One region of the Mycobacterium sp. NPDC006124 genome, then DNA from elsewhere that is predicted to be linked to it. Evidence: predicted binding sites of a transcription regulator. Region 1 holds the regulator's gene; each other region holds the start of a gene.
What was found. The regulator LexA, encoded in region 1, represses DNA repair genes until DNA is damaged. The targets are predictions, from matches to a motif close to CGAACANNTGTTCG.
Positions count from the first base shown of each region.

Region 2: the regulator LexA is predicted to act here: its motif matches at 1,831-1,844, upstream of ABZ195_RS16490 (DUF222 domain-containing protein).
Region 3: the regulator LexA is predicted to act here: its motif matches at 1,905-1,918, upstream of cofD (2-phospho-L-lactate transferase).

Region 1 covers NZ_JBEXUA010000001.1:642,419-646,694, reverse strand. The annotation lists gene ABZ195_RS03070 (PhzF family phenazine biosynthesis protein) at 1-517, shown strand, start outside; gene nrdR (transcriptional regulator NrdR) at 522-983, opposite strand; gene ABZ195_RS03060 (LysM peptidoglycan-binding domain-containing protein) at 1,070-1,525, opposite strand; gene lexA (transcriptional repressor LexA) at 1,726-2,394, shown strand; gene ABZ195_RS03050 (hypothetical protein) at 2,402-4,276, opposite strand, start outside.
Region 2 covers NZ_JBEXUA010000007.1:148,182-152,457, reverse strand. The annotation lists gene ABZ195_RS16495 (SDR family oxidoreductase) at 1-207, shown strand, start outside; gene ABZ195_RS16490 (DUF222 domain-containing protein) at 204-1,823, opposite strand; gene ABZ195_RS16485 (DCC1-like thiol-disulfide oxidoreductase family protein) at 1,934-2,353, opposite strand; gene ABZ195_RS16480 (acyl-CoA dehydrogenase family protein) at 2,383-3,522, opposite strand; gene ABZ195_RS16475 (nuclear transport factor 2 family protein) at 3,576-3,947, opposite strand; gene ABZ195_RS16470 (EamA family transporter) at 4,017-4,276, opposite strand, start outside.
Region 3 covers NZ_JBEXUA010000003.1:469,684-473,959, forward strand. The annotation lists gene ABZ195_RS09170 (coenzyme F420-0:L-glutamate ligase) at 1-680, opposite strand, end outside; gene cofD (2-phospho-L-lactate transferase) at 677-1,690, opposite strand; gene ABZ195_RS09180 (WhiB family transcriptional regulator) at 2,118-2,387, shown strand; gene ABZ195_RS09185 (metallopeptidase family protein) at 2,410-2,832, opposite strand; gene ABZ195_RS09190 (DUF3499 domain-containing protein) at 2,965-3,378, shown strand; gene ABZ195_RS09195 (phosphomannomutase/phosphoglucomutase) at 3,510-4,276, shown strand, end outside.

The DNA of each region.
Region 1 (4,276 bases):
GGCGCACGTCTTCACCCCGACGGTGGAACTCCCCTTCGCGGGACACCCGACGGTGGGTGCGTCGTGGTGGCTGAAGGAACGCGGCACTCCCGTCAACACGCTTCAGGTACCCGCGGGGGTGGTGCCGGTGGCCTACGACCGGTACGCCGACGGCGAGTTCACCGCGGTCAGTGCGCGCGCGGACTGGGCGCCCGACTTCGCGATCTACGACATGGGCTCGGTCGACGAGGTGCTTGCCGCCGATCCCGACGACTACCGCGACGCGGTCGAGCACTACATCTGGGCGTGGGTCGACGAAGGCGAGGGACGGATCCGTTCGCGAATGTTCGCCAGCGACCTGGGCATTCCGGAGGACGAGGCCACCGGCGCCGGCGCGGTCCGCATCACCGACCGTCTCGGCCGCGACCTGATCATCACCCAAGGCAAGGGTTCGGAGCTTCGGACGGGGTGGAGCGCAGACGGCTGGGTGACGGTCGCCGGCCGGGTCGTCGACGACGGCGTACGCCGACTCGACTAGGACGTCAGGTCGACGCCACGCCCCGGTGGGCGCGCAGCGCCTCGATCTCGCGTTCGAAGTCTGCCGCCGACGAGAACGACCGGTAGACCGACGCGAAGCGCAAGTAGGCCACTTCGTCCAGGTCGCGAAGCGGGCCGAGAATGGCCAAACCCACCTCGTTGCTGGGGATCTCCGGCGAACCGGCGGCACGCACGGCATCCTCCACCTGCTGGGCCAACAGGTTCAGGGCGTCGTCGTCGACGTCGCGGCCCTGGCAGGCGCGTCGCACACCCTTGATGACCTTTTCGCGGCTGAACGGTTCGGTGACACCGCTGCGCTTGACGACCGCGAGGACGGCGGTCTCGACGGTGGTGAACCGACGGCCACACTCCGGGCAGGACCGGCGGCGTCGAATCGCCTGGCCCTCATCGGCTTCGCGCGAATCCACCACCCGCGAATCGGGATGACGGCAGAACGGACAGTGCATCTCCGCTCCTTCGCCGCACGAACCTACTCCGGTCGCATACGAGCCTACCGTTGCACGGCAGCGATATTGACGGCGCATGCCGGGGATCACCCAACCGGCGCGATGAGCGTCTGCCCGGCGTCGACCGCGGCCGTCTTCAACTCGTTGAGGTCGCGGATCTCGTCGACCACCGCACCCACCGAGGCGTCGGGGGCAATGCGCTGGGCCAGCTGCTCCAGCGATTCGCCGGCCTGGACCTGCACCACGGCGAGCCGCGGCGGGGTGGTGGCGGGCGACTCCGGGGCCGCCATCTCCGCAACGAGTCCGAGCCACACCGTGATGGCGGCCGCGACGAGTGCCAGCAACACGGTCGCCAGCGGGGTGACCTTCTTGCGGCGGTGGGACGCCCGTGACATCAGGACACCGGTGCCCCGGTAGTCGATGGGCGTACCCGCGGGCCGGTGCGGCTGCGGACCGCGCCGCGCACCAGGCGAGGTACGCCGCACCGGCCGCATGGGCCGCACGACGAGGTCGGTGGGGTCTTCTCGGGTGATGATCGTCATCTCGCGGGCCTTTCCAGTGGGTCTCGGTTCGCTCTTGTGTTCGAATGTTAATCGCTCAGGTGTTCGATGACTAGAACACGTGATCGAACTGTTGCAAACCGTAGCGGGACCCACCGACAAGTCCGCGCGTGACGACTGGAGCGCGACACGCGTCGAACACATGTTTGATTCCGTGCCGTGGGGCGACTACATTCGGCGCCATGAGCGACAGCAACGACACGGTTCTGACCGAACGTCAGCGCACCATCCTGGAGGTCATCCGCACGTCGGTGATGACCCGTGGATATCCGCCCAGCATCCGCGAGATCGGCGACGCCGTCGGTTTGACCTCGACGTCGTCGGTCGCCCACCAACTCCGCACGCTGGAGCGCAAGGGCTACCTACGTCGCGACGCGAACCGGCCCCGCGCCGTCGACGTCCGCGCGGTCGACGATCCGTCGCGGCAGCCTCCCGCCACGGTCACCACCGACGTCGCCGGGTCCGACGCACTGCCCGTACCGACGTTCGTGCCAGTCTTGGGCCGCATCGCGGCCGGCGGACCGATCCTGGCCGAGGAAGCCGTCGAAGACGTCTTCCCACTGCCGCGTGAACTCGTCGGCGAGGGTTCCTTGTTCCTGCTGAAGGTGGTCGGCGAATCGATGGTCGACGCAGCGATCTGCGATGGTGACTGGGTCGTGATCCGTCAGCAGAACGTCGCCGACAACGGCGACATCGTGGCGGCCATGATCGACGGCGAGGCCACCGTCAAGACCTTCAAACGCACGAGCGGCCAGGTGTGGTTGATGCCGCACAACCCGGCCTTCGACCCGATTCCCGGCAACGACGCAGCCATCCTCGGCAAGGTGGTCACCGTGATCCGCAAGGTCTAGCTCACCGCTAGCCCTTGGCGAAACCGTTCGTCAGCGCGAATTCCTCACTGGCGAACCATATCTCGGGTTCGACGTCGTCGTACCCGCCGCTGCCCGGTGTCCAATACAGGCCCGTCTTGGTATCGGCCTTGATCGGATACCCGGAGGGGGCGTCACGGTCACCTCGGGCGAGTCGCAGCGACGGCTCGGCCACCACCGGCTCCGCGAGGTGGATGGCCGCATGCCGACCGCTGGGCGGGCCACTGTCGAATTCCGGTTCGGGCTGCGCCTCATCGTCCACGACGGGCTCCTCGACGACGGGCTCGACCATGATGACGGGATCGGCGGTGGTGACGGAATCAGGCTCGTCCAGATCGGAGAACCACGGCGCCTCGGGTTCGTCCCCGGTCGTCGCGACGATCGGTGTCGGGGCGGTGTCGATGGCGTCCTGGTCGTCCGACAGATCGGCTACGAAGCCGTCGTGGGTCTCCCCGTCGGCCGTCGGGGAACCGTCCCCGTGCTCATCGGCGGGCATCGCCCAGCTGCTGCGTCGCCCCTCCGAGTCGGCGCCGTGCTCGCCCACGGGGATGGGTCCGGAGTGTTCCTCCAGGTAGTCGTCCTCGTCGTAATCGTCGTCGTAATCGTCGTCGAACTCGTCGCGCGAGGCGCGGTCATGGCGGCGGCGGTTCAGCAGCACGGCGGCCGCCACCACCCCGATCAGGATCAGCACCGGCACGATGCCCAGCAGCCACCACACGTTGGGCCGGAACCACCCGGACCCGCCGTCCGAGCTCGCGGCGGGGGCGGCCGACGCCTCCGGCGACGTGGCACCGGGCACCTCGAGCCCCTTGAGCTGAGACTGCAGGCTGGCCGGCTCGGTGGTGAACTCGTTGGTCGTCTTGTTCCACGAGACGGCACCGCCGCTGAACTTCTGGGTGACGACGTCGCCGTCGACGCTCTGGTCGGCCGTCGGAGCGCCCAGCTGCCCCGTGGCGCCACCGAGCTTCGTCCAGGCCGCGTTCATCGCCCCCCGCACGATCACCGCGCCGAAGTCGGGCGTCCAGAAGATCACCGGCTTGTCCGCGGCAGCGAAGCTGGCGACCTTGCTCATGGGCGCCAGACCACCGTCGGTTTCGTCGCCGGTGGGGAATCCGAGGTCACCCTCGGGCCCGCCCACGCTTTCGTACTTGGCCAGTACCTGTCCGGTCAGGACGTTGGCGCCCGTCGCGGGGCTGTAGTAGATCTTGCCGCCCGCGAAGTTCTGGCCGGCGCCGTCGGACCCGATGGCGTACTGGTCGCCGTCGGAGGCGCCCAGCGGCCCCAGCGGACCGCCCGCTGCCCTGCGCGCCGTGGCGATGGCCGTCGTCACGTCCCCGGGAATCTCCAGCCCGGCGAGTTGGTCGGCCAGCTCCGGCGGAACGGTGGTGAAGGCGTTGGTCTTGCGGTTCCAGGTGATCTGGCCGCCGGTGAAGGTTTGGCCAATCTCGTCGCCGCGGTAGGTCTCGTCGTCGGTGGGGACGCCGAGCACCCCGGCCGAACCGCCCAGCTTGTCCCACGCGGAGTTGACCGCGCCGCGCACCACGTGCGCACCCGTGTCGGGAGTCCAGAAGATCACCGGACGATCGGCCGCGCTGAAGGTCGTGTTCCGGCTTCCCGGTGCCTTGCCGTCCCCTTCGTCGATGGTCGGAAAGCCGAGGTCGCCGTCGGCCGGCCCGCCCAACGCCTGATACTCGTCGAGGATTGCGCCGGTCATGGCATGCGCACCGGTTTCAGGGGTGAAGAAGATCTTGCCGCCGGCGAAGTTCTGGCCGAAGCCGGCACCCGCCGGATACACGCCGCCGTCCTTGACGCCGAGGGGTCCGGTCGGACCCCCGCCGGCGTCCCAGGCCTGGGTGATCGCGGA
Region 2 (4,276 bases), on a different contig from region 1:
GACATGCCGAAGGTGACCGCCGCGAGCGTGGTCCACCAGGCGTACGACGGCGTCGCGACGGGTGCGTTCGAGGTGCTCGCCGATGACGACTCCCGCGAGGTGAAGTCACGGCTCAGCGGGTCCGCCGAGGATCTCAACGGCTACCTCGTCGAGAAGCTCGCAGCGTTCTACGACGATCTCGGCGAAGTACCCGCTCGGGCGGTCTAGGTAGGGCCGGCCTCGTTGAGTTGTCGTTCGTGGTAGATGCGCTGGGCTCGGTGTTGGGTGCGGGTGGTCTTGCGGCGGGGCATGGTCAGACCGCCGGTGTGAGCCGCTGGCCTCTGGGTCGTGGTCACCGGTGCGGTGGGTGCGCTGAGTTCGGGGAACAGCCATCGGCTGCCCGGTGTGGTGGTGTGGGTGCGGCCGTCTGGCGCGGTCCACAGAACGGTGCCGTCGTCGAGTTGCCGTTCCCGCCAACCGCTTTGGCCGCCCCAGAACGTCTTGAGCAAGTGATGTCGGCGGCACAGGCATGTGAGGCTGGACGCCGCGGTCGGCCCGCAGGGCCACGGAATGGTGTGGTCGAGGTCGCAGTGGGTGGCGGGCACCTGGCAGCCCGGGAAGCGGCATGTCATGTCGCGGCAGCGCACGAAGTCGGCCAGCTTCTTCGACGGCCGGTACCGGTGTTCGGGTGGGGCCTGTCCCGGGTGCACGATCCGGGTGCGGGTCGCCCCGGCGGCAGCACGGCAGGCGATTGCGCCGGGGATGAGTTGCCCGCCCATCATCGCCGCCGGCCGCAGCTTTGCGACGTATCCGGGTGTGGGGGTGAGCGCCTCGGTCAGGGTGAGGTCACGCAACGGTTTGGTGAACAGGGGTGGTTGGTCGCCGTCGAGGGAGGTGCGCTCATCGGCGTCGCTTGCGGGTGCAGCGCCGTCTGCGGTGTCACCGTCCTGGATGTCCTCGTCGTCTAGGGTGGCGTCGTCGTCATCCGCGGCTGGGGTCGTTTCCGGCGCCGGTGTTGGGGCGGGCGGTTCCGGCGTCGAGTCGGGCGTCTCGGGGAGTGTGTCCTCGTTGGCGATGACGTAGACCACCACCCCGGGCACCGGCGGGTTCTGCGCGGCGTCACACGACTCCAGGCCGCACAGACACCGCAGGCGGTCCCAGCCCTGCCCGATGGCCCCGTAGGCGTCGGCGCGACGTTGAGCCCTGGTCCGCGGATCAGCAGAACACACCGTCGCGGCGAACAGATCCAGGCGGGCGGTGAACGCCTTGGCGTCGGTGACGAACACCGAGGCCAACACACTGGCCAACCCACTGCCGTCCTCGATGCTCATCTCCACCGAGCGGTCCCGGGCCGTGGTCTGCGTGCGACGCACCGCGTGCGGGTCGACCGACGCGACGACTGCGTCGACCGTCTTGTCCAGGGTGGCCACCGACATGGGCTCGCGGGTGCTCAGCGCTTCGGCCAATCGTCGGTCGAGTTCATGCAGGGCCGAGGGGTCGATCACCAGCGCCCCGCGTTGCACCACCGTGCGGACCACCTCGTAGGTGATCAGTCCCTCGGCGAACACCGCGGCCACCCGGGGGAACCGTTCGTGCAGGGAGACCGCGATCAGCAACCGGTTCGCCGCCGCGCCCGGGGTGATGGACAACGCCGCCCCGACGTGGGCGACGACGGCGTCGAAGTCGTCCACACACCACTGATCCCGACTCGCCGACCCGGAGGCGGCATAGGCCTCCTCGAGCATCGCGGCCATCGCCGCGACCCGCCGCGCGCACGCCGCGGACTCCACCCGGGCCCACGCCGACGCCGCCCCGGCACCCGAGGTGCCAGCCGTGGCATCCACCATAAATCGAACACATGTTCGATTCTATTCGGTGTCGCCGTACCGCGAAAGGGGTCAGCGCCGTCCTGTGGATAACTCTAGAAATTGCAGTGCCGCAGGCGAACTACGCGCTAGGCGATGAACCGGGCGCGCACCTCGGGTGCCGGCAGGGCGCATGAATCGATCCTCCCAAACACCCGGTAGCGGATCGCCGCGAAACGGTCGTAGAGCCCGTCGCGGATCGACGCCGGCACCAAACGGACCACTGTCCCGAGCGCCCGCCAAGGACCGCCAAGATAGTCGGCGACGCGCAGTGCGGCTTCCGAGCGGACCGTCACCCTTTCATCCGCAGTGCCCGGCCTCTCGACGTAGACGACCGAGTCGACGGTCGCCAACTCCGGATGGCGCTGCAGCACCGCGGCGCCGAAATCGCTGTCGAGCGCGGCGAACCGCATCTCACCGCGTCGATCTACCTTGAGCACGAACTGCACGGCTCCGTCGCAGAAACCGCACGTGCCGTCGTACAGCAGGATGGCCGGGTCGTTCGTCATACGTCAGGTCTACCCCGTTTCCGGTCGCCCTAGGGTGTGAGGCTGCGCGCAATGACCAGGCGCTGAATCTGGTTGGTGCCCTCGAAGATCTGCGTGATCTTGGCTTCGCGCATGTAGCGCTCCACTCGGTAGTCGCGGGTGTATCCGGCGCCGCCGAATACCTGCACCGCGTCGGTGGTGACCCTCATCGCAGCGTCCGTCGCGACCATCTTCGCGATGCTGGCCTGCGTCGAATAGGGCTGACCAAGGTCGCGCCGCCGTGCAGCGTCGAGATAGGTGGCCCTGGCGCTGCCCACCGCCGCGGCCATGTCCGCAAGCAGGAAACCGAGCCCCTGATGGTCGATGATCTTGCGCCCAAACGTCGTTCGCTCGTTGGCGTAGCGGCACGCGTCGTCCAGCGCGGCCTGAGCGATACCCGTTGCGACGGCGGCGATGCCCAGCCGGCCCGCGTCGAGCGCGCTGAAGGCGATCTGCAGCCCCTGACCCTCGGCGCCGATGCGACGGTCGGCGTCGATCTTGGCGTCGTCGTAGAACGCCGTCGTGGTCGGAATGGCCGCCAGGCCCATCTTCTCCTCGGGCTTACCGAAGCTCAGGCCCGGCAGGTCGCCGGGCACCAGGAAGCACGAGATGCCGCGGGAGCCCTCGCCGGTGCGGGCGAACAACGTGTAGAAATCGGCGATCCCGCCGTGGGTGATCCACGACTTGGTTCCGGACAACGCGTATCCGCCCTCGGTGGGCACGGCCGCGCACCGCAGCGCGGCCGCATCCGATCCGGCCTGCGGTTCAGAGAGGCTGTAGGCGCCAATCATGTTGCCGAACAACATGTCCGGCAGCCAACGTTGCTTCTGCTCGTCGCTGCCGAACGCGAGCAGTGGGTGCGACGAGAGGCTGTGGACGCTGACGGCGACGGCGACGGCGGCCCAACGCGCGGCAAGTTCCTCGAGCACCTGCAGATAGACCTCGTAGGGCTGCCCGCCGCCGCCCCACTCCTCGGGCTGAGGCAGGCTGAGCAGTCCCGCGGCGCCGAGTTGGGCGAAGACGCCGTCGGGGTAGGTCTCGGTGCGCTCGTGTTCGTCCACGATGGGATCCAGGAGCTTGTCGGCGACGTCGCGGGTGAGCGCGATCAGCTCGGTGGCGTCCTGGGAGGGCAGCAGGCGGTCGACCGGCATGGTTGCATCTCCTAGTTTTCGATCTCGCCCACTGTATCGCTGAGATCGAGGCCTTACGACGCAGGCGGAATGAGCACCGTCCAGAGGTCGGTGATCACTCCGTCGGCGACGACGGCGGCGTCGAAACCCGTCATCTGCACAGCGCCGTTCGCGTCCACCAATCGCCACGCCAGGTAGCCGAAGCCGGGCAATTCGTGAACCGGGCCGGCTGGCTCGAACTGCAGATCTCCGATTCCCGCTTGCAGCCCAACACATTTGGCTTCGAGGCCCGAGTGGCCGACGGTCACGCCCTCGGCGTCGGTCCAGCGCACCTCGGCGGCGTAGGTTCGCTGCGTCGCCGCTTGCCGCTTGGCGGCGTCGCGCTCGTTGAACACCGCCATCAGGTTGTCGTGCATGAGTGTCTCGATGGTGCCCGTTTCGGCCACTGTTTACCTCCAAGTCGGATTTTGTAACAGTAGATATAAAACCATGTCGCGACGGTCGTGTCAGGCCCGTCAGGTCGGAGGTAGTTCCCTGGGCGGGCGTGAGACCACTACCAGGGCCGCCATCACCAGCGCGATGCCGAGCACCTCGGTGACCGTCGGCCGTTGCGCCAACGCGACGGCTCCGACGACGGCGGCCGTGGCGGGCAGCAACGCGAGCAGCAGGGCGAACCGGGCGCGCCCGATGCGCCGCAGCACCACCTGGTCGAGCCCGTACGGAACGGCCGTCGACAGCACGCCCACCGCGGCACCCAGCGCCCAGGTGCGCGGCT
Region 3 (4,276 bases), on a different contig from region 1:
CGCAGCGTCAACCCCCGCACGACGGCCACGGGAATGCCGGTCAGCTTGCCCTTCACCAGATCTGCCGCCGCGGCGATTTCGTCCGCGACGGCGACCTCGGTCACCACCAGCTCATTGCCGAAGTCGTCGTGCGCGCCACCGTAGCCGTGCAGTACGGCCAGCCCCGCAGCGCCGATGGCGGCGTCGGTCTGCCCGTTGCGCCAGGCGCGTCCCATCGTGTCGGTGACGACGACGCCGACGGTGACGCCGAGGAGTTCGGCGAGCCGGTCACGCAGAAGCGCGGCACTGCCGTCGGGATCGACCGGCAGCAGGGCAAGTTCGGCGGAGTCGACGTTGGAGCCGTCGACGCCCGCCGCGGCCTGGATGAGGCCGATCGCGTTCTCGGTGATCAAGGTCTTGCCCTTGCGGGCGAGCACCCGGACGGCCTCGGAGTCGACGAGCCTGCGCCGCAGCGCGTCTCGCTCCTCGGGGTCGCCGGGTGCTGCGACGATGCGTCCCTCACTCTTGGAGAGCACCTTGCTGGTCACGACGACGACGTCCTCGTTGCGTAGCCACGGCGCGGCCGCGGCGATCGCGGCGGCCACGTCGTCTCCCGGCCGGAACTCCGGGAGCCCCGCGACGGGAAGGATTTCCACGGCAGCGGCGGCTCCATGCTCGGTGGTCCGGTCTGAGCCCGTCACGAGCTCGTCTCCAGACCGGCGAGTTCGACGCCGTGGCGCACCATCTCGGCGGTCGCCCGTGGATCGGTCATCAGCAGTGGCACCGAGCGGACGGCGACGCCGTCGACCGTCGCGGTGTCGCCCTCGTCGACGAGCCACCCGTCGAGCAGGCCCGTGCCCGATCGCGATCCGAAGTGCGCACCCACGGCCTGCGAGGACGTCTCGACCCCGATGACAGTGAGGCATTCGTCGGCCATGCCCCGCAGGGCTCGCCCCGCGACGATGGGGGAGTAGCCGATCACCGGCGCGGAGGTGGACCGAAGTGCGCCACGGATACCCGGGACGGCGAGGATCGCGCCGACGCTGACGACGGGATTGGACGGGGCGAGGAAGACGACGTCGGCCTCGGCGATGGCGTCGAGCACTCCCGGTGCCGCCGTTGCCTTGTCGGCGCCGATGAAGGCGAAGTCATGGGTGGGGATCTGGGCTCGGTAGCGCACCCACCACTCCTGAAAGTGGATGGCGCGTCGGGCGTCGCCGTCGGCTCCCGTTTCGGGATCGGTGACGACGACGTGGGTTTCGCTACGGTCGTCGGTGACCGGCAGGAGCCGCGCGCCGGGTTGCCACCGCGCACACAGCGCCTCGGTCACCTCGGACAGCGGGTAGCCGGCGCGGAGCATCTGGGTGCGCACCAGGTGGGTGGCGAGGTCGCGGTCGCCGAGACCGAACCAATCGGGTTGCACTCCGTAGGCGGCGAGTTCCTCCTTGGCATGCCAAGTTTCGTTGGCGTGGCCCCAACCCCGCTCGGGGTCTATACCTCCACCTAACGTGTACATGCAGGTGTCGAGGTCCGGGCAAATCCGCACGCCGTGCATCCATGCGTCGTCGCCCACGTTGACGATTGCAGTGAGTCGATGATCACCCGAGGGTCCCGTTGCGGCGCCCGCGAATTGGCCAAGGCCCAGGTATTGCTGAACGCCAAGGAGGAAGCGGGCGCCCCCGACACCGCCCACCAGAACAGTCACCTTCACATCGATCGACACTAGGCGCTCGAACTCGAACGTGGTTCATCACGGGCCCGACTTGGTCACTTTTGCGACACGCCAGGCGCCCGACGCGCCGACGTTAGATAACGGGATGGTATGAAATCGCGCCCCTGCGCTTGACCCTTGCAGCTAACGCGTGTCTAATCACATCAGTGTCATTTCCCGGTTGCTTCCGGTTCCAGTGTCGCAGACCGAGATTCGATCACTTGTTCGAATTACTGGGGCCACTAGGGTGCGTGGTGGGGATTGAAGCAGGGCAATTCAAAGACAGGTGAGGAGGCGGAAGATGTCTTATGAGCACGTTGATTTCGATCGTGTCGTCCGGTTCGACAATCGGATGCTCGGCTCAGTAGGCAACGAACCGCATACCAATACCGGGCCGTCGCAGGGTGGGGTGATCGGCCGTCCACAGTTGAGCGTGGTCCCCGACCCGGCGGGAGCATTCGGCGATCCGGAACTCGACGACGAGCAATGGCAGGAACGCGCACTGTGCGCGCAGACCGACCCCGAGGCATTCTTCCCCGAGAAGGGTGGCTCGACCCGCGAGGCCAAGCGGATCTGCCTCGGATGCGAGGTGAAGGACCGGTGCCTCGACTATGCGCTGGCCCACGATGAACGCTTCGGAATCTGGGGCGGGCTCTCGGAACGCGAGCGGCGTCGCCTCAAGCGCGGCATCATCTGATTCAGCGCCGACCCGGCGTGGGTCAGTCGTCGTCGACCGTCGGGTCGATGACGGAGGGCTCCACGCCGAGGTAGGTGGCCACCTGTGCCACCAGCACGTCATGTAGTAGGTCCGACAGGTCGACGGTGTCCTTCGCCCGTCGCTCGATCGGCTTGCGGAACAGCACGATTCGCGCGCGCGTGCTGTTGCCCCGCACGTCCACCCCGGCAGGTATCAACCTCGCGAGGGCAATCGGGCCGTCGGCGATGACCTCGGGCGGCCACTGAATGTTGTCGGGATCCTTCGGTGCGATTCGCGGAATCTCGTCGACGGCCACGTCCAGAGCCGCCAGCCGCTCCTGCCACTGGCGCTCGATCGGTTCGTAGGCCTCCAGCACGGCCATGTCGAAGCGCTCGGCCCGACTACGCCATCCCGGCACGGTGGGCGGAAGCAGCGGGCCGCGCATCTCCCGACGTCCGCGATGCCCACGTGAGGGCTGCCGGTCCACCATGCGGCGATCGTAACGGTTGGAGATCGACGCGTGGCGTGCTGCGCGTGTCGCCTACCCGAGAGGTTCCCGCGCGATAGCCTCGTGTCCGTGAACGTTCCCCGTCGCTGCTGCAGGCCCGGGTGCCCGCACTACGCCGTGGCGACGCTGACCTTCGTCTACAAGGACTCGACCGCCGTCGTCGGACCGCTGGCCACCGCATCCGAGCCCCACTCCTGGGATCTGTGCGTGATCCATGCCGGACGCATCACCGCGCCGCGCGGGTGGGAACTCGTCAGGCACGCGGGTCCGCTGCCGTCCCATACCGACGACGACGACCTCGTGGCACTTGCCGACGCGGTGCGAGAGGGTAGGGACGCTGCCGTGGCGAACGCCCCGGTCGGGTTCTCCGATCCGGGTGTCGGCGTCCGCGGCGCAGCGCTGATGGCCCCGCCGGTACAGCGCGTCGAACAGAATGGCCGTAAACGCGGCCACCTGCGCGTGTTGCCGGACCCACTGGACTGAATCGAGCCGTCCGCAGTGCCCGTCGCCGAACGTTTTGCCGGAGCACGCGCGACCGACCGGCATGACCCTCCGACACGACGGTTGCCGAGCCGATAGGCTTGGCCCAAAGAGTCCCCTGCGCGAGGAGATCAATGTCGAGGCCTGCTGCGGCTGTCAACCGCGTCATCAAGGCGTATGACGTCCGAGGGCTGGTTGGCGAAGAAATCGACGAGGCATTCGTCGCCGAGGTCGGCGGTGCGTTCGCCAGGCTGATGCGCGACGAGGGGGCCGACCGGGTCGCCATTGGCTACGACATGCGCGACAGCTCGCCAGCGCTGGCCGGCGCCTTCGCCGAGGGCGTCGTCGCCCAGGGGCTCGACGTCACCAGGATCGGACTGGCGTCCACCGACCAGCTCTACTTCGCCTCCGGCCTGCTCGACTGCCCCGGCGCGATGTTCACCGCGAGCCACAACCCCGCGGCTTACAACGGCATCAAACTGTGCCGGGCGGGCGCCAAGCCCGTCGGCAAGGACAGCGGGCTGACCACGATCAGCGACGAAGTGATCCACGGCGTGCCGCACCACGACGGCCCGGCAGGCACGGTCGAGGATCGCGACGTGCTCGTCGACTACGGACACTTCCTGCGGTCGCTGGTCGACATCTCTGCGCTGCGACCACTGCGGGTCGCCGTCGACGCCGGCAACGGCATGGGTGGTCACACGACTCCTGCCGTCCTGGGGCCGCTGGCGTCGATCACGTTGGTGCCGTTGTTCTTCGAGCTCGACGGCACGTTCCCCAACCACGAGGCCAACCCCCTCGACCCGGCCAACCTCGTCGACCTGCAACGCCACGTCGTCGACTCCGGCGCCGACATCGGGCTGGCCTTCGACGGGGACGCCGACCGGTGCTTCGTCGTCGA